2 regions of the Aeribacillus sp. FSL M8-0235 genome follow, and region 1 is predicted to be linked to the other one. Evidence: a T-box and tRNA genes for the amino acid it is inferred to sense, from the RefSeq annotation. Region 1 holds a T-box; the other holds one or more tRNA genes.
The links. A T-box is a leader RNA that pairs with one kind of tRNA and senses whether it is charged. The one in region 1 lies ahead of leuS (leucine--tRNA ligase), so its partner is inferred to be a tRNA-Leu.
Positions count from the first base shown of each region.

Region 1 (10,358 bases):
TTTACTGTTTTGCCACGCTAATCTTCCTTTATAAGGAAAAAACCGCGCCTACATAAGCGCGGTTTTTCCACTTATTTTTTTATCTCGCTCTTCGGTTTAGTTTCCCCTGTCCATTCGAGCATTCCGCCAACCATATTGATGACATTAAAACCAAGATCCTGTAAATATAAACAAACATTTTCACTTCTTCTTCCTGAGCGGCAGACGAAAATATATTCCTTTTCTTTATCAAATTCTTCAATGCGGTCCGGGATTTCTCCCATCGGAATATGTTTTGCTTGTGGAATCATGCCTTCTTCTACTTCTTCTTCCTCGCGGACATCAATAATGTCTAATTTTTCGCCGTTTTCAAGCTTCGTTTTGAGATCATTTGGTGTGATTTCTTTTACCATAAATGGCCATCCTTTCATTGATATTCAAGCTTAATTGGCTACGATGTTGACAAGCTTGCCAGGAACAGCAATCACTTTACGAACGGTTTTGCCTTCAAGCTGTTCTTTTATTTTTTCATCATCCATCGCGATTTTTTCCATTTCCTCTTTAGAAGCATCGTTTGGTACAAGCAGCTTTGCCCGCACTTTTCCGTTGATTTGAATGACAATTTCCACTTCATCTTCGACAAGCTTTGATTCATCCCATGCCGGCCACGATTCATAAGCAATCGTTTCAGAATGGCCGAGTTTTTCCCAAAGCTCTTCGCAAATATGCGGAGCAACCGGCGATAAAAGCTTTACAAAGCCTTCCATATATTCTTTCGGAAGAATTGTCGCTTTATAAGCTTCATTAATAAATACCATCAGTTGCGAAATAGCTGTGTTAAAATGCAGATTTTCATAATCCTCCGTTACCTTTTTCACTGTTTGGTGATAAATGCGTTCAAGCTCTTGAGACGGTTCATCGACGATTTTCGGATTCAACTCGCCATTTTCCATTACAAACAGCCGCCATACACGATCTAAAAATCTTCTTGCACCGTCGAGTCCTTTTGTTGACCATGCAATGGATGCATCAAGCGGACCCATGAACATTTCATATAAACGGAGAGTATCCGCTCCGTGGCTTTCAACAATTTCATCAGGATTGACGACATTTCCTTTTGATTTGCTCATCTTTTCATTGTTTTCGCCGAGGATCATTCCTTGGTTAAACAATTTTTGGAACGGTTCTTTCGTCGGAACTACTCCGATATCGTATAAAAATTTATGCCAGAAACGGGCATACAGCAAGTGTAAAACAGCATGCTCAGCCCCGCCGATATAAATGTCCACAGGCAGCCATTTTTTCAATTTTTCAGGATCAGCTAATTGTTCTGAATTGTGCGGGTCAATATAGCGCAAATAGTACCAGCAGCTTCCCGCCCATTGAGGCATTGTGTTTGTTTCGCGCCGCCCTTTTTTGCCTGTTTTCGGGTCAACGACATTCACCCAATCCTCAATATTCGCTAAAGGTGACTCACCGGTTCCCGAAGGTCTAATTTCATCTGTTTCCGGAAGCACTAACGGCAGCTCCTCTTCAGGAACAGCTGTGATCGTGCCGTCTTCCCAATGGATGATCGGAATCGGTTCACCCCAATAACGTTGACGGCTGAACAACCAGTCTCGGAGACGGTATGTCACTTTTCTTTGTCCTTTTTTGTTTTCCTCCAGCCATTTGATCATCGCTTCAATTGCTTCTTCTTTATTCAATCCGTTCAAAAAGTCGGAATTTACATGCTCGCCGTCTCCTGTATAAGCTTCTTGTTCGATGTTTCCTCCAGCGACAACCTCTTTAATCGGCAGGTCAAATTTTTTCGCAAATTCATAGTCCCGTTCATCGTGGGCAGGCACGGCCATGATCGCACCTGTACCATAGCTCATTAAAACATAATCGGCAATCCAAATCGGCAATCTTTCTCCATTGGCAGGATTTACAGCATAGGCTCCGGTAAACACGCCTGTTTTTTCCTTCGCCAAGTCCGTTCTTTCGAGATCGCTTTTACTTTTAATTTGATCTAAATAGGCTTCCACCGCTTCTTTTTGTTCCTCGGTTGTAATTTCTTTCACAAGCGGATGTTCAGGCGCAAGCACTGTATACGTAGCACCGAAAAGCGTATCAGGACGAGTAGTAAAAACAGTAAAGGTTTTATCAGTTCCATCGACTGTAAAATGAACTTCCGCACCTTCCGACCGGCCGATCCAATTTCGCTGCATTTCCTTTATGCTTTCCGGCCAATCAAGCTCTTCTAAATCTTCCAGCAGCCTGTCAGCATATTCGGTGATTTTTAACACCCATTGTTTCATCGGACGGCGTTCAACAGGATGTCCTCCCCGTTCGCTTTTTCCGTCGATGACCTCTTCATTTGCAAGAACAGTTCCGAGTGCCGGGCACCAGTTGACGGGCACTTCATCAATGTAAGCAAGTCCTTTTTCATAAAGTTTTAAGAAGATCCATTGCGTCCATTTGTAATATTCCGGATCAGTTGTATTTACTTCCCGATCCCAATCATAGGAAAATCCTAGTGATTGAATTTGTCTGCGAAAATTATCAATATTTTTTTTCGTAAATTCCGCAGGATCGTTGCCGGTATCTAAAGCATATTGCTCAGCCGGAAGTCCAAATGCATCCCATCCCATTGGATGGAGAACATTGTATCCTTGCATCCGTTTCATTCGCGCCAAAATGTCGGTTGCCGTATAACCTTCAGGATGGCCTACATGAAGACCAGCTCCCGAAGGATACGGAAACATATCCAATGCATAAAACTTCGGTTTATCGGAATCATCCTCTGTTTTAAATGTTTTGTTTTTTAGCCAATAATCTTGCCATTTTTTCTCAATCTCACGATGGTTGTAAGACATGTAAAAATCCTCCTTTGCTATATATATGTATAAGCGTCAAATAATAAAAAAACTCCCATCCCCACGACGAAGGGACGAGAGACAATTTCCCGCGGTACCACCCAAATTAGCGCAAATGCACTCACTCTGTTCCGTAACGTGGAAACACGTCGGGCATTAGTCTGTACCGGAATACATTTCACACCCGCAACTCAAAGGGGAGTTCGTGAATAAACAACGATTGACTTTCACCTTCCGTCAACTCTCTAGACGCCTTTATCCACTACTGATCCTTTTCACCGTTCTTGCTTTTTCATCCACTTATCATATTGTTATTTTAATGAATTTTATGAGTTCATGCAAGTCAATGTCGAAAAATTTGGATTTCAGTCTAATAATTAATAATTGACAGACCCTTTCAAGCTTGAATCAAGCAGCATTTCTGCTTCATTTAAAATGTCCTGCAAGATCGTGTCAGCAGCGTTTGGTCTATATAATTCAGCAATGCTCATTTTCATTTTTTCCATTTTTTCAGGGTGGTTAAATAAATCATTGACCGTCTCTTGAACTTTTTCAAGCTTATTGATGACAACCGCCGCCCCTTTTGCTGCAAACAAATCGGCATTCTCCCTTTCCTGCCCCGGAACAGGTTTATAGAGAATAAGCGGAACTTTTAATGCGGCCGCCTCGCTGAGAGTAATCCCTCCAGGCTTTGTTATCATGCAGGAACAAATGCGAAAGAGCTCATCGATTCTTTCGACATAGCCAAAAACTTTTATTCGATCCGGGTGAATATACTGAAGCGGTTCAAGCTCATCTTTCAGCGATTGGTTATTTCCGCATACAACGACTATTTGCATGTCGTCTCGTGTAAAAAATGATTCACACAAATCTTTTACATTTTTTAAAACTCCATGAGCGCCTGTAGCAATTAACAAAGTTTTCTTGTTCGGATCCAAATTGTATTTTTTATATAAATCGATCGTTTCCATTTTTTCTTCAAACTGCGGCCGAATAGGAATTCCGGTTACTTTGACAAGCGCTGGATGGATGTTGAGCATTGTCAGTTTTTCCTTCACATCGTCGCACGAAACATAATATTTATCAATGTTTTTATGAACCCATACTCGGTGAAGACAAAAATCGGTCAGCACATTAAATGTCGGGATGAACACGCCTGTCCGCGTGCGATATTCAGGAACAACGGAAATAGGAAATGTATTAATGATGATGTCAGGATTTATCTCCCTTACTAGCTGATTCAACTTGCGGTGTCCAAGCTTCAAATACAAATTCATAATGCGTTTGTTAGACATTTTGTCCACACTATAATAAAATAACCGATAAAATTGCTTACCGATGGAAAAACTTTTCAAATATAAATATCTTGTAATTTCTGCCATAATTGGATGAGACTCGCTAATTAAATCAGAAACTTTTACGTTGTTGATTCCCATCTTATGCAAAGACTGCTCCAATGTTTTAGCAACTTGGATATGACCGTTTCCGTAATTTGCCGTTAATATTAATATCTTTGGGTCTTTTAACATTTTATTCACCTCAACTTAAAGCAGCTCAACAATTAGAACGAACTAAAATCAAAATAGTTTCACTTTAAATGTATATTTCCTTTTATAATTTTAGGAGAAAAAAATTAAGAATCCTTTATTATTTTATTACATTTACATTTCACTGGAAATTTTCGTTTTTTTGTTGGTTGCAATAGCTAAAATGACAAATATATGGATTGGGATTTTTTAATGTCCAACAAAAAATAATTCTGCCCGTTTACTCGCATGGTTCATACAAGAATCTTACCGATACGCATTGGTTTAATTGAATTTATGCCGTTTTTCCGGGGATTTTTTAGCTAGCTAATGGGCAGCCAAAGCTGCATGAATAACACCGAGAAGAATAAGATATGCCCTCCGAACAAAGTTTTTCCTTTATCTTTTCTGAACCGTTTTAGCCAAACAAGCTGAAACTCGCTGCAGAGATTCAAATACTTTTTCTTTGCTAAACTTTATTTATGAAAAGCATTGGCAAATTCGTTATTCATGTCTTTCATCCATTGGTATATTTGTTCAAAGCTGATTCCTGCATAAAATGCATCGATCATAATTTGCCGCAGCTCCTCTTTAATTATTTCAATTTTCTCTTCATCCAGCTTTTTCTGCACCATTTTCGATACAAATGTCCCCCGTCCTCTCAGCGTTTCAATCAAGCCTTCTCTTTCCAGCTCTTTATAAGCCTTTGAAACCGTGTTAGGATTAGCGATAATCATGGAAGACATCTCTCTTACAGAGGGCAGTTTATCGCCAGGCTTTAACACACCTTTGATACATAGTTCTTTCATTTTTTTTATGATCTGCTCATATATCGGAGTGGCACTTCTCGGGTCAATTTCAAACATCAAATACCCTTCTTTCTTACAAAAAGGACTCTTTTGTATTATGTGTACTACATTATATAGTACACATAATACAGAAAAGATGCAATCAACATTTTCTGATTCCGCATATAAAAAACGCTGAATGATTTCACTCGTTCGGGGGCTCTTGATCTTAGGGAAATTATGATGTACATAGTCGTATAGCAGCTTTTGCTAGAAGTTTGGCTGATTTCAACAAACTGATCCCGATTTTGTTTTAAAATGTAATCGTTCATTCGCATTGAGCCGAGCTTTTATATCGGTAATAGCGCAATCTGTTGAAAGATATTTTTATTCTATATTTTCGTTTTTATTCCAAAAACCATTCTTTCCTTATGCAAATTTATATATAAGATCAAATCGGCTAAAGAATAAATGAAAAATAATAACTGCAATTAAAGGGCAAGCCTACAATCAGGCTTTGCCCTGGAATTTTAATGATCGAGCAAAATCATCTCATTTTGAAGATGCTGCAGTTGAAGGCGCATGCGGTGAAGCTGCTCCCGCTGCTGGTCATTTGCGCTTAAACTGAGTTTTTCCACTTCTGCAAGCGCATCTTGAAGCTTTTGCTGTGCATTTGTATATTCTTCATCATTGTAATGCTCCTGTTTCAGTCCTTCAATATATTGCTCATTTGCATATTCCAATGCTTGCTGGCAATGTTGAATGCACTCTTCCACGGATTGTCTAGTAGCCAAACAAATCCCCTCCTTGATGAAGAATTTCTTCATCAACTGTATTTTTCGCTATTTCTGCAAGCTCCATCATGAAAAAAGCTGGTAAATTCTTATTTGAGATTGGTTTGGCAATCATGGTAAAATGTCTTGATAGTATATCGAAACAGGAGGAGTAGGAATTGGCGAACCACAATCCATTTCCGTATACGAATGACAACAAACGGTATCATACATGGAATTACCATTTACGAAATACATTTGGAGATAAAGTGTTTAAAGTTGCTTTAGACGGAGGATTTGACTGTCCAAACCGCGACGGTACGGTAGCACATGGCGGGTGTACGTTTTGCAGTGCCGCAGGGTCGGGCGATTTTGCCGGAAACAGAGCTGATGATCTTGTTACGCAATTTCACGACATTAGAAGCAAAATGCATGAGAAATGGAAAAACGGAAAGTATATTGCTTACTTTCAGGCATTTACAAACACTCATGCACCCGTGGAAGTTCTTCGTGAGAAATATGAAACGGTATTAGGTCTCGAAGGAGTTGTCGGTTTGTCCATTGCTACAAGGCCTGACTGTTTGCCTGACGATGTTGTTGATTATTTGGCGGAATTAAATGAGAGGACATATCTTTGGGTTGAATTAGGATTGCAAACCGTTCACCAGCGGACCGCTGATTTAATTAACCGTGCGCACGATTATGAATGTTATGTGGAAGGAGTTAACAAGCTCAGAAAGCACGGAATCCGAGTTTGCACACACATCATAAACGGTCTTCCGCTTGAAACGTACGATATGATGATGGAAACTGCAAAAGAAGTTGCTAAGCTGGATGTTCAAGGAATTAAAATTCATCTGCTCCATTTGTTAAAAGGTACACCGATGGTTAAGCAATATGAAAAAGGGATGGTGCGCTTTTTATCCTTTGATGAATATGTACAATTAGTTTGCGATCAGCTAGAGGTACTGCCTCCCGAAATGATCGTTCATCGCATTACAGGCGACGGTCCGATCGATTTAATGATAGGGCCGATGTGGAGCGTTAACAAATGGGAAGTGCTGAATGCCATTGATGCCGAACTCGAAAAACGAAACAGCTACCAAGGGAAGTATTATACAAAAGATCGAGTGATGTCAAAATGAACCTCATTCGCATTCTTCCATTTGCAAAAAAATTGATGGCTTCCGCTGTCCAAAACGGCGATATCGTTATTGATGCAACAGTCGGGAACGGACATGATACCGTCTTTTTAGCTCAACTCGTTGGCGAACAAGGTCATGTGTTTGGATATGATATTCAAAAACAAGCGCTTGAAGAGACAAAAAAACGATTGAAGGAATCCGGTTTAATCGACCGTGTTACTTTGTTTCATTCCAGCCATGATGACATTTTCAATACGATTCCGAAAAAACATCACAATCATATCGCCGGTGCGATGTTTAATCTCGGTTATTTGCCCGGTGGCCAAAAAAACATTGTGACAAAACCAGAATCAACTATTGAAGCAGTAAAGCAGCTTTTATCCATATTAAGACCCGGTGGAATGATCGTGCTGGTCGTTTATCACGGCCATCCGGAAGGAAAACGTGAGAGAGATGAGCTTCTTAAATTTGCCGAACAAATCGATCAACATACTGCTCATGTACTTGAATATCGTTTTTTAAACCAAAAAAATTCCCCTCCGTTTATTGTAGCAATCGAAAATCGAGTAGGAGGGAGCGATTAACTCCCGTCCTCTCACACCACCGTACGTACGGTTCCGTATACGGCGGTTCAATTAAGATAATTGACGCAAGTCTTTATAACTTCCGTGAATAGCTGTTCTCTTTATGCCAGTGGTCACTCCACCCTCCAAGAGATCTCCCACGGGATTCACCGCTTCCTCCCTCAAGTGAGGTACTACGTTTTCTGTGTTCATCATGACTCACTGAATGCCAAGGGCTATTCTCTCTTAATTGTTCGGTCCTTCTTAGTTGTTCTAGACCAACTAATACTATGACCTCTGCTGACTTCTGACTGTTCAGCTATCTATCACTAGATAGGTTACCAAGGTTACTTGGCGTGCCAGCCAGACCTCCCCGGGTAAGAGTGTAATCTTTCCTTCCATCCATCTGCTTCATTTACTCTGTATCACCTTCGGCAGAAAGGGCTTTGTTTTGTCTTGCAAACTCACCCAGTGATACCTAGCCTCATATGAAGTTCGTGTTCCTCAGACCGGAAGTTTGCCGCTCGCTTCCTTCAGATTCCGCGTCACCACGGACACCCTTGCGTTAAGCTAACTGCTACTTCTGCCTTCGCAGCTCGGGACTTTCACCCTATAGATTACACCCATGCCGGGCGCACAAGCAAAATAGCCGGGAATAATATCCCGGCTAGCTTTATCCATCAAGAAGATTTAATCAAATTCCATTTTCGGAACGTTCGATATGCCCTAGCATTCACATAAAAGAAAACGGAGGTTGTTCCTCCTTTTTTTATTAATTTTTTAGCCAGCTTTCCTAAATCTTTATGTACTAATACTTTGTCATCAGATAAATAAATGCCGAGCAATCCGCGGTTAATTAATTTATGAAAATTTTCGTTCGGAATACCTTTTAAATTTTTGTCCGCTTCATGTACAAAATGAGCTAATCGTTCCATCATTTCTGATGTGCTTTCATAAAAACTGCAAAAATTTAAATCGCCCTCCAATTGATCCTCCTCTTGATCAATAAAGTAATCCAATAAAATGTGAAGCCCTTGCACATATGGAAAGTAACCGTCTTTAATTTTTTTGGCAATCGCTTCGTTAAAGCTGGGCTGAAATGCATAGGCGACTAAACAAAAAATGCCCAATGTCGATCCAGCGCAGGCAGAAAATTCATACCACCGCATATCCGGGAGGGAAGATTTATATTGTTCGAACCACTGTACTAGCCTTGGCACTCTTTCCTCTTCTATTACATGCTTATGTACTTGCAGTTCACAATAATATTCGCAAAGCTCCATCAAATAGCCAGCTATAACCGGATAGTTCTCCAATTGGCTCAGCATTCTTTGGCATGTCATGACAAGCTCTTTTAAATATCCGCCGTCATCTTGGTCCTCACGAAATTGGTAGTAATTTTTTAATTCTGCATGAATCGACAGTGCATCCTTCATTGATTGGTGCAGCATGCGGAAATCTTCCGGATCAAAAGAAGTGCTTCTGTCGCATAAATTATCCAAGTAATCGCTAATCGTTTGATAAGCAACGATAAACTCTATGCATTCCTCTATATGAGAGTTCGACAAAAGCGCTAAAATGCTTCCTCCTTCGCAATGAAATGCTTTCGTATTTATGCTTGCAAGCGCCTGCTTTCTCAATTCAGGATTCGGTATTTCCTCAGCCTTTTTTTTCCACCCATCTAAGTAATAATGGACGGTCGGAAGAATTTCCCTATAAACTCTTGACATAAGGCTGATAGGGTGTTCAGGTATACTCAAAGATCAACTCACCTCTTCATTGTAAAATTCCAGTGTTTATGTTAAATGGCTTTCTGTAAATCTCAACGCATCTTGAAAAACAAGTTCTCTTTCCGGTTCATTAAAAATTTCGTGATATAGTCCTTCCCATTCTTTATAGCTCTTTTCCGTGAGATTCAACTGACTATACCATTTTTGAACTGCTGATTTATCAACAATTTTGTCTTCTCCTCCCTGCATGACGAAAAGAGGGACATCTGGAAACTGCGGAAGCTGCTGAAATGCTAGTTCAATGGCATGAAGAAGCTCTCTGTACCAGCGCACAGAAACTTTTCTTACGTAAAGGGAGTCGTTTCTGTTTATGTCTTGAATTTCCTTATTTCTCGTTGCCATCTCAACTGTCAAACCGGAATCAAAGCGTACCCTAGGCGCGAAAATATTTAATCCTTTTGCCAAAAGATCGAGCGCTTTACTCGGTTTTTGCAAAATTCCTAAACATGGCGAAGATAAAATGACCCCGTTTAACGGAATTTTATTTCTCTGCAGCGTACGTATGGCTATTAAACCGCCCATGCTATGCCCCAGCAAAAAAAGCGGCAATTGGAAAGATTGAGCCTCCCTGATCCAACGGTCAACTTCATCAATATATTCATCAAACGATTGGACATGTCCCCGTCTGGAGGATGAATTTCCTTGTCCTGGCAAATCCCCCATGACAACATGGTACCCGTTTGTTTGCCACTTTTTTATCAGCCATTTGTAACGTCCATGATGTTCTAAAGCTCCATGAATGATGACAATCGCAGCTTTAGGACTAGAACTTACCCATTTCCACATAAATTAACTCCTTTCCGAACATGACGGAAAATTTGTTATAATATGAAAAAAAGAAAAGGATGGTTCCCATGGTTATTTATCCATATAAAGACAAAAAACCTATAATTAGCGATTCGGCTTATATAGCTGATTTTGTCACAATCACCGGCG
Region 1 covers NZ_JBBOBW010000001.1:985,805-996,162, reverse strand. The annotation lists gene NSQ71_RS05005 (rhodanese-like domain-containing protein) at 72-392, opposite strand; gene leuS (leucine--tRNA ligase) at 423-2,837, opposite strand; T-box leader at 2,905-3,125, opposite strand; gene NSQ71_RS04995 (diglucosyl diacylglycerol synthase) at 3,215-4,366, opposite strand; gene NSQ71_RS04990 (GntR family transcriptional regulator) at 4,840-5,229, opposite strand; gene NSQ71_RS04985 (YtzC family protein) at 5,682-5,945, opposite strand; gene NSQ71_RS04980 (TIGR01212 family radical SAM protein) at 6,104-7,069, shown strand; gene NSQ71_RS04975 (class I SAM-dependent methyltransferase) at 7,066-7,653, shown strand; gene NSQ71_RS04970 (tetraprenyl-beta-curcumene synthase family protein) at 8,313-9,392, opposite strand; gene NSQ71_RS04965 (alpha/beta hydrolase) at 9,429-10,208, opposite strand; gene NSQ71_RS04960 (gamma carbonic anhydrase) at 10,277-10,358, shown strand, end outside.

Region 2 (10,358 bases), 890 kb from region 1:
GGCTTCCAACGGTTCGTCGAGAAGTGCACATTTCCCATAGCGATGTCATTCGCTCGATGATTGGCTTGCTTGCCACAGGAAAAACGGATTTCGATCATATCGAAGCGTATCGTCAGGACGATATCTTTTCGGCATCGATGGGGATTCAGCACGTGCCTTCCTCTCCAACCTTGCGACAACGACTCGATCAGCTCGCTTGTCTTCCGATGACCGAAACGATTCTTTGGGAGGAGTCCATACGTCTGTTGATTCAACGACATGCCACTTTGTCCCCTTGTTGGACCAAAGGAAAGACGACATGGCTTCCCCTTGATATAGATGGTTCCCCATTTGACAACTCCGATACGAAAAAAGAAGGAGTCAGTCGAACGTATAAAGGATTTGACGGTTTTACACCGTTGTTTGCGTATGCAGGGAAGGAAGGGTATCTCGTTCATGCCGAGTTGCGTCCAGGGAAACAACATGTGCAAGACAACATGCCCTCGTTTTTAGTCACCGCTATCCGTCGAGCTCGTCAACTGACTTCATCTCGTCTGCTTGTTCGCATGGATGCAGGAAACGATGCAGAAGCGAATGTGCACGTATGCCTAAAGGAAGACGTGGACTTTGTCATCAAGCGAAACTTACGCCGAGAATCGACAGCGCTTTGGTTCCAGATCGCTTCGCAAAAGGGCAAACGTGTCGATGATGGACAAAGCGAAGGAGTACAAACCTATGAGCTATGCCTTCCACAGAAGGCAGCGATCGATGGAAACACGTATACGTACGTTCAAGTCACCCAAGTGACGGAACGGACGATGGAACGCAATGGACAGCTGATGCTCGTTCCTGATTATGAAGTGGAAAGCTATTGGGTGCGGCTCAAAGGATACGAGCATGTTCGAATGAGCGATGTGCTCGCGTTGTATCATGACCATGCGACATGCGAACAGTTTCATAGCGAACTGAAGAGCGACTTAGATTTAGAGCGGCTTCCATCTGGGAAGATGAAAACGAATGCGCTCGTGTTGGTCATGGGAGCCTTCGTTTACAATCTTCTTCGTCTGATTGGACAAGATCTATTAAGCGATCCGAGACATCCGTTGCACCACAAAGTGAAACGCCGCCGCATCAAGACGATTATTCAGACGGTGATCACGATGGCAGGGCGACTCGTCCGTCGATCACGACAGATCTGGATGAAACTGACGCGAAGGAGTGGCTATAGCGAGCCCCTACTGAACGTCTATCAGAAATGGAGAGAGGCAAGATAACGAACGAATGTTCGAGCGCTGATGTCCAACGTCACTCCCTGTGCTTTTTTGTCTATTTTTTTGGTTCGTATACCTAAAAAAGAGATTTGTTCCATTTTCGGAAATAGAGATGACATAGGTCATAAGCATAAAAAGGGTTTTATGGATTATCAATCCATCAAAATTACAACAAAATCAAAGTCGATTTCAATTCATCACGGATTCAGGTCATCAGAAACAAATAAGGAATCGCAAAATGGTAAAAACAGCCCTAAATACTAATGTACGAGGAGTTTGGCAATGGTTTTCGTTTACCTTTTTTTCTTTGTTATCGGAATCATTTTCGGGTCTTTTTTTAATGTTGTCGGTCTTCGCATCCCGAAAAAACGCTCAATCGTTCAGCCGAGGTCGCACTGCCCGCATTGTGGCCATTTCTTATCCTGGTATGAATTAATACCCATCTTTTCATACTTGCTTCAAAAAGGAAAATGCCGCAGCTGCCGTGTTCCGATTTCGGCTATTTACCCAGTGATGGAGCTGATCACAGGTTTACTATTTGTTTTTAGTTTTTACAAAATTGGATTTAGCAAGGAGCTTTTAGTAGCACTACCCTTTGTTTCACTTCTTATCATTATTACGGTGAGTGATTTATCTTACAAATTGATTCCGAATCGAATTTTAATCTTTTTCTTCGTTCTATTTATTTTCCTGCGGATCTGGATTCCGCTTCATCCTTGGTATGATTCGATAATTGGAATGACTGTCGGTTTTATCCTTCTTTATATCATTGCCATTGTAAGCAATGGCGGAATGGGAGGCGGAGATATTAAACTATTTGCTGTTTTAGGATATGCTTTAGGTCTTAAAGGAGTGTTATTAGCTTTTTTCCTGTCTACCTTGATTGGTGCATTATTCGGTCTATTTGGCATCATCGCGAAACAATTAAGCCGTAAATCGGCGATACCATTCGGACCTTTCATAAGCATTGGAGCCGTGCTTTCATATTTTTATGAAACGGAAATTTTCCATTGGTATATTCAGTTAATCATATAATGGACAAAAGAGAACAGGTCTGACTTTTCTTTTCTTTTGATATGAAGCCAAAGTATTTTTAACAGAGCCTAGCGAGCTAAACGGCCTTTTTCAAAATCTTTACAATGGTGATAATGTCATCCATAACAACGATAAATGTTAATTAATCGGTTACACGCTCTCTTTTCTTGTTGAATATATAAACACTCAAAGCTTGCAGAAGGAATATATACGCTAAATATATGGCAATGGAAAATAATATGTTATATCCCTTATCAATTCCCGAAGACGGCAAATGGAAATAAGAAGAAATATCTAAATGATTGAATATAACGTAATCAAAAACAGCAAATTTACGCAGAAATGCAAAAACCGCAATTTTGGCAATCTCCACAACAAAAAGTATGGTAAAAATAAACATATACTTTTTGAATAGAACAGCCAAAAACATAGATCATGTTACATAAAAAATTGCGGTATAGGACTTCGCAATAAGTAATAACAATGCATGATAAAAAATATCATGATGAAATCCATAAAGTATGATAACGATTATGCTAGTCGATAATACAATGATTCCGTTGCAAATAAATACGAACAAATAAGAAGCGTATATTTTATGTAAAATCATTTTACGGGTGCTTTTATTTTTTTCAAAAACTCCATCTTTCATGATTGAAGCAGCAGAGCAAAAAATATAATATAGCAAGGCAATTAGGGCAATGATATCGACAGAGAAGCTTTGGAAAATCAATGACTCCGATTCTTCCGATAAAGCATCCTGTACAGACTTCATATTCTCATTGCTAAGTATGAAATATTGCAGTCCGCATCCTATCATGATTGCAGCAAGTATAACATAAATTGGTTTGTGATGAGAAAAATACATTTTTATTTCATTACCCATTTTCCTATCCTCTCATATATTCAAGAATGAAGAAAATTTTATCCAAGTTCCTCTGAATCGTTTTTTATAGTGAATTGAAATTAATGAATAAAACTAGAGCATTTATTACGATTAAAAACATACACAATAATAGCGCCTTTTTGGAATCGATGATATTTTTTTGATTCATCACCACTTTTTGTGATTTTGGCAAAAAAGAAGAAAACACTTACGAAAACCTGGCAATAATGTTAGCTACCAGACAAACATAAGGAGGTTTCGTAAGTGCTTTCTATATCACTAGAATTGCCAGAGTTTGAAGTGATTAAACAACTTTCTTTCTCCAATCAATATTTTGTTCATGTTCAAAAAAAGTGTCATGAGGAACGTTGTCCTTATTGTGGATTTATGACTTCTTATGTCCATGACAGGAGGACAAGAAAGGTTCGTGATCTTCCTATTCTCAATCATTCTGTGTGTTTATTTGTGCTGGTCAAACGATATCAATGCCAAAATTGTCAATCGGTATTCTCGGAGCCTTATGAGTCGATTCAACCTAATAAACACCAAACGAATAGGTATCGTGAATACTTGTTTGAATTATGTCAGGATACAACTATACAAGATGTAAGTCGAAAACAAAAGATTCCGTATTCGACCTTAGAGAGAATTTACTACTCGGTCGCTCAAGAAAAAGCTGCCCTTCATCAAAAACAAATTCATGAAGCTTTAGATAAGGATGAACTGGTTTTAAGTTTAGATGAGGTGTCTGTACGAAAAGGTCATCGATACGAAACCGTTTTGACAGAGGCGAAATTAGGCTGTGTCATCGGAATGCATAAAGACCGAGATTGTGATTCCACCATTCAACTATTCCATCAGAATGTCCTTTCCTCCCAAACGGTTCAAACCATCGTTTTGGACATGTGGGAGCCTTATCATAAAGCGATTCAATCCGTCTTTCCTTTAGCGACGATCGTCATTGATAAATACCATGTTGTTCAAAAAGTCACACAAGCCTTAGACAAAGTTAGAAAAGGATTTGCAAAACTAAAAAAAGCAAGGTTCCTCCTGTTGAAAGGATATGAATCACTACAGGATCATCAGAAAGCACGCTTGGAAGAAATCTTAGAAGAGTACCCAGAACTTGCTTGTGCTTACTATTTAAAGGAACTATTTCGAGATTTCTATAAGTTGACCGATTACGATGATGCCCATGATCTTTTAGACCTATAGTTCATGTACATGCCGGGCGCACATAAAAAAAAACCTTAGGAATCTCCCTAAGGTTCAGCGGATTATTGGAATTGGTTGTATAAATAAATATTTGGATGGAGCCTAGCGGGATCGAACCGCTGACCTCCTGCGTGCAAAGCAGGCGCTCTCCCAGCTGAGCTAAGGCCCCTTTAAATTCCTGGTCGGGAAGACAGGATTCGAACCTGCGACCCCATGGTCCCAAACCATGTGCTCTACCAAGCTGAGCTACTTCCCGTATATGGCGCGCCCGAGAGGAGTCGAACCCCTAACCTTTTGATCCGTAGTCAAACGCTCTATCCAATTGAGCTACGGGCGCCAATATGGTGCCGAGGACCGGACTTGAACCGGTACGGTAGTCACCTACCGCAGGATTTTAAGTCCTGTGCGTCTGCCAATTCCGCCACCCCGGCAGAGAAAAGCGGAAGACGGGATTCGAACCCGCGACCCCCACCTTGGCAAGGTGGTGTTCTACCACTGAACTACTTCCGCATATGATGCGGGTGGAGGGACTTGAACCCCCACGCCATAAAGGCGCTAGATCCTGATTCTAGTGCGTCTGCCAATTCCGCCACACCCGCGTCAAAATGGTGAGCCATGGAGGATTCGAACCTCCGACCCTCTGATTAAAAGTCAGATGCTCTACCGACTGAGCTAATGGCTCATAAAAAATTTTTTTCTCCTAATCCATTTTTCATTTGTCAGATGTCCCTTCCTCTGCCAGTCTTTTCGAGGATGCTGGATGCGTCGGGACAACTCGTCGCCTATTCGATGAAGCCTTGCTCGTTGCTCTACCGACTGAGCTAATGGCTCATAAAAAATTTTTTTCTTCTAATCCATTTTTCATTTGTCAGATGTCCCTTCCTCTGCCAGTCTTTTCGAGGATGTTGGATGCGTCGGGACAACTCGTCGCTTATTCGATGAAGCCTTGCTCGTTGCTCTACCGACTGAGCTAATGGCTCATAAAAAAACTTATTCTTCTAATTCATTTTAAATTTGTCAGATGTCCCTTCCTCTGCCAGTCTTTTCGAGGATACTGGATGCGTCGGGACAACTCGTCGCTTATTCGATGAAGCCTTGCTCGTTGCTCTACCGACTGAGCTAATGGCTCATGATCAAAAATATTTTTTCAGCTGTCTCTTCTGTCTTAACTATTTGGAGGACGATCAATGACATCAGGGCAAAACAACCTGTCACAAATTTGATGAAGCATTGCTTGTATAACAACTGATTGAAAGACATATTCATAATAAAACAACTAAAATGATGCCGGCGAGAGGAATCGAACCCCCAACCTACTGATTACAAGTCAGTTGCTCTGCCAATTGAGCTACACCGGCATAATAACAACTTCAATACTCAGTTTTTGCCTTTGCTTAAATTGTTATTCCAATGAAAGTAAGCTTGCTTAAGAAGAATCTCAATGTAGTACGCTGAAGTATAATCAAAGAAGACAGAACATGCTCTCCAATTGAGCTGCACGAGCATGCAAGATGGTGGAGGATGACGGGATCGAACCGCCGACCCCTTGCTTGTAAGGCAAGTGCTCTCCCAGCTGAGCTAATCCTCCTAAAAACAATTAAATAAAGGCAGCCTGGCAGCGTCCTACTCTCACAAGGGACAAACCCTCACTACCATCGGCGCTGAAGAGCTTAACTTCCGTGTTCGGGATGGGAACGGGTGTGACCTCTTCGCCATTGCCACCAAGCAGCCTTTTCTGTTTTCCTTCCTGTTGTCAAATGACATCGGAATGTCATTCTTTCAAAACTAGATAACGGTTCCTTCACGAATAGATGCTCTTACTTGGTTAAGTCCTCGATCGATTAGTATCCGTCAGCTCCACGTGTCACCACGCTTCCACCTCGGACCTATCTACCTCGTCATCTTCAAGGGATCTTACTCGCTTTTAGCGATGGGAAATCTCATCTTGAGGGGGGCTTCACGCTTAGATGCTTTCAGCGCTTATCCCTTCCGCACATAGCTACCCAGCGATGCCCCTGGCGGGACAACTGGTACACCAGCGGTGCGTCCATCCCGGTCCTCTCGTACTAAGGACAGCTCCTCTCAAATTTCCTGCGCCCGCGACGGATAGGGACCGAACTGTCTCACGACGTTCTGAACCCAGCTCGCGTACCGCTTTAATGGGCGAACAGCCCAACCCTTGGGACCGACTACAGCCCCAGGATGCGATGAGCCGACATCGAGGTGCCAAACCTCCCCGTCGATGTGGACTCTTGGGGGAGATCAGCCTGTTATCCCCGGGGTAGCTTTTATCCGTTGAGCGATGGCCCTTCCATGCGGAACCACCGGATCACTAAGCCCGACTTTCGTCCCTGCTCGACTTGTAGGTCTCGCAGTCAAGCTCCCTTCTGCCTTTGCACTCTCCGAATGATTTCCAACCATTCTGAGGGAACCTTTGGGCGCCTCCGTTACCTTTTAGGAGGCGACCGCCCCAGTCAAACTGCCCACCTGACACTGTCTCCCGCCCCGATCAGGGGCGCGGGTTAGAATGTCAGTACAGCCAGGGTAGTATCCCACCGTCGCCTCAGCGCAAGCTGGCGCTCACGCGTCTCTGGCTCCTACCTATCCTGTACAAGCTGTACCCACATTCAATATCAGGCTGCAGTAAAGCTCCACGGGGTCTTTCCGTCCTGTCGCGGGTAACCTGCATCTTCACAGGTACTATAATTTCACCGAGTCTCTCGTTGAGACAGTGCCCAGATCGTTACGCCTTTCGTGCGGGTCGGAACTTACCCGACAAGGAATTTCGCTACCTTAGGACCGTTATAGTTACGGCCGCCGTTTACTGGGGCTTCGGTTCGCACCTTCAGCTACAGCTTAAGCGCTCCCCTTAACCTTCCAGCACCGGGCAGGCGTCAGCCCCTATACTTCACCTTACGGTTTCGCAGAGACCTGTGTTTTTGCTAAACAGTCGCCTGGGCCTTTTCACTGCGGCTCATCATGGCTTATCACCTTGATGAGCACCCCTTCTCCCGAAGTTACGGGGTCATTTTGCCGAGTTCCTTAACGAGAGTTCTCTCGCTCACCTTAGGATTCTCTCCTCGCCTACCTGTGTCGGTTTGCGGTACGGGCACCTCTCACCTCGCTAGAGGCTTTTCTTGGCAGTGTGGAATCGGGAACTTCGGTACTTCCTTTCCCTCGCCATCACAGCTCAGCCTTCCGGCAAGCGGATTTGCCTGCTTGCCAGCCTAACTGCTTGGACGCGCACATCCAGCCGCGCGCTTGCCCTATCCTCCTGCGTCCCCCCATTGCTCAAACGGTGAGGAGGTGGTACAGGAATATCAACCTGTTGTCCATCACCTACGCCTTTCGGCCTCGGCTTAGGTCCCGACTAACCCTGAGCGGACGAGCCTTCCTCAGGAAACCTTAGGCTTTCGGCGGAGGGGATTCTCACCCCTCTTTCGCTACTCATACCGGCATTCTCACTTCTAAGCGCTCCACCGGTCCTTCCGGTCCGGCTTCGATGCCCTTAGAACGCTCTCCTACCGCTGACACCAACGGTGTCAACCCGCAGCTTCGGTGATACGTTTAGCCCCGGTACATTTTCGGCGCAGAGCCACTCGACCAGTGAGCTATTACGCACTCTTTAAATGGTGGCTGCTTCTAAGCCAACATCCTGGTTGTCTAAGCAGCTCCACATCCTTTTCCACTTAACGTATACTTTGGGACCTTAGCTGGCGGTCTGGGCTGTTTCCCTTTTGACCACGGATCTTATCACTCGCAGTCTGACTCCCAAGGATAAGTCATTGGCATTCGGAGTTTGACTGAATTCGGTAACCCGATGGGGGCCCCTCGTCCAATCAGTGCTCTACCTCCAAGACTCTTCCCTTGAGGCTAGCCCTAAAGCTATTTCGGAGAGAACCAGCTATCTCCAAGTTCGATTGGCATTTCACCCCTACCCACACCTCATCCCCGCACTTTTCAACGTGCGTGGGTTCGGGCCTCCAGCAAGTGTTACCTTGCCTTCACCCTGGACATGGGTAGATCACCTGGTTTCGGGTCTGCGACCTCGTACTATTTCGCCCTCTTCAGACTCGCTTTCGCTGCGGCTCCGCCTTTCGGCTTAACCTTGCACGAAATCGCAACTCGCCGGTTCATTCTACAAAAGGCACGCCATCACCCGTTAACGGGCTCTGACTACTTGTAGGCACACGGTTTCAGGTTCTCTTTCACTCCCCTCCCGGGGTGCTTTTCACCTTTCCCTCACGGTACTGGTTCACTATCGGTCACTAGGGAGTATTTAGCCTTGGGAGATGGTCCTCCCTGCTTCCGACGGGATTTCACGTGTCCCGCCGTACTCAGGATCCACTCGGGAGGGAACGGAGTTTCGACTACAGGGTTGTTACCTTCTCTGACGGGCCTTTCCAGACCTCTTCGTCTACCCCGTTCCTTTGTCACTCCTTAATCGAGTGTCCTACAACCCCAAGAGGCACGCCTCTTGGTTTGGGCTGTTCCCGTTTCGCTCGCCGCTACTCAGGGAATCGCTGTTGCTTTCTCTTCCTCCGGGTACTTAGATGTTTCAGTTCCCCGGGTTGCCCTCCATACCCTATGGATTCAGGTATGGATACTGCCCCATTACGGGCAGTGGGTTCCCCCATTCGGACATCTCCGGATCGACGCTTACTTACAGCTCCCCGAAGCATTTCGGTGTTTGTCCCGTCCTTCATCGGCTCCTAGTGCCAAGGCATCCACCGTGCGCCCTTTCTAACTTAACCGTTTCTTCCTAACATGAGCGATCTATTCGTGAATGTCTTTCCGTTATCCAGTTTTCAAAGAACAATCAAGAAGGATATGATCCTTCAAAACTAAACAAAACGGAAAAGCGCACCCTATTTCAATGTATATATCCTTAGAAAGGAGGTGATCCAGCCGCACCTTCCGATACGGCTACCTTGTTACGACTTCACCCCAATCATTTGTCCCACCTTCGGCGGCTGGCTCCCGTAAGGGTTACCCCACCGACTTCGGGTGTTACAAACTCTCGTGGTGTGACGGGCGGTGTGTACAAGACCCGGGAACGTATTCACCGCGGCATGCTGATCCGCGATTACTAGCGATTCCGGCTTCATGCAGGCGAGTTGCAGCCTGCAATCCGAACTGAGAGTGGTTTTTTGGGATTCGCTCCACCTCGCGGTTTCGCTGCCCTTTGTACCACCCATTGTAGCACGTGTGTAGCCCAGGTCATAAGGGGCATGATGATTTGACGTCATCCCCACCTTCCTCCGACTTTTAGCCGGCAGTCACCTTAGAGTGCCCAACTGAATGCTGGCAACTAAGGTCAAGGGTTGCGCTCGTTGCGGGACTTAACCCAACATCTCACGACACGAGCTGACGACAACCATGCACCACCTGTCACCCTGTCCCCGAAAGGGGAACGCCCTATCTCTAGGGTTGTCAGGGGATGTCAAGACCTGGTAAGGTTCTTCGCGTTGCTTCGAATTAAACCACATGCTCCACCGCTTGTGCGGGTCCCCGTCAATTCCTTTGAGTTTCAGCCTTGCGGCCGTACTCCCCAGGCGGAGTGCTTAATGCGTTTGCTGCAGCACTAAAGGGTGGATACCCTCTAACACTTAGCACTCATCGTTTACGGCGTGGACTACCAGGGTATCTAATCCTGTTCGCTCCCCACGCTTTCGCGCCTCAGCGTCAGTTACAGGCCAGAGAGCCGCCTTCGCCACTGGTGTTCCTCCACATCTCTACGCATTTCACCGCTACACGTGGAATTCCGCTCCCCTCTCCTGCACTCAAGTTCCCCAGTTTCCAATGGCCGCTCGCGGTTGAGCCGCGAGATTTCACATCAGACTTAAGGAACCGCCTGCGCGCGCTTTACGCCCAATAATTCCGGACAACGCTTGCCACCTACGTATTACCGCGGCTGCTGGCACGTAGTTAGCCGTGGCTTCCTCGTCAGGTACCGTCAAGGTACCGCCCTG
Region 2 covers NZ_JBBOBW010000001.1:95,764-106,121, reverse strand. The annotation lists gene NSQ71_RS00545 (IS1380-like element ISGsp2 family transposase) at 1-1,253, shown strand, start outside; gene NSQ71_RS00540 (prepilin peptidase) at 1,533-2,285, shown strand; gene NSQ71_RS00535 (hypothetical protein) at 2,719-3,171, opposite strand; partial or broken gene NSQ71_RS00530 (ISL3 family transposase) at 3,436-4,380, shown strand; tRNA gene NSQ71_RS00525 (tRNA-Ala) at 4,483-4,555, opposite strand; tRNA gene NSQ71_RS00520 (tRNA-Pro) at 4,566-4,642, opposite strand; tRNA gene NSQ71_RS00515 (tRNA-Arg) at 4,647-4,723, opposite strand; tRNA gene NSQ71_RS00510 (tRNA-Leu) at 4,729-4,817, opposite strand; tRNA gene NSQ71_RS00505 (tRNA-Gly) at 4,825-4,896, opposite strand; tRNA gene NSQ71_RS00500 (tRNA-Leu) at 4,903-4,985, opposite strand; tRNA gene NSQ71_RS00495 (tRNA-Lys) at 4,993-5,068, opposite strand; tRNA gene NSQ71_RS00490 (tRNA-Thr) at 5,672-5,744, opposite strand; tRNA gene NSQ71_RS00485 (tRNA-Val) at 5,899-5,974, opposite strand; rRNA gene rrf (5S ribosomal RNA) at 5,997-6,112, opposite strand; rRNA gene NSQ71_RS00475 (23S ribosomal RNA) at 6,208-9,140, opposite strand; rRNA gene NSQ71_RS00470 (16S ribosomal RNA) at 9,279-10,358, opposite strand, start outside.
Region 2: it has a tRNA-Leu gene. The T-box ahead of leuS (leucine--tRNA ligase) is inferred to sense a tRNA for this amino acid. The anticodon was not compared.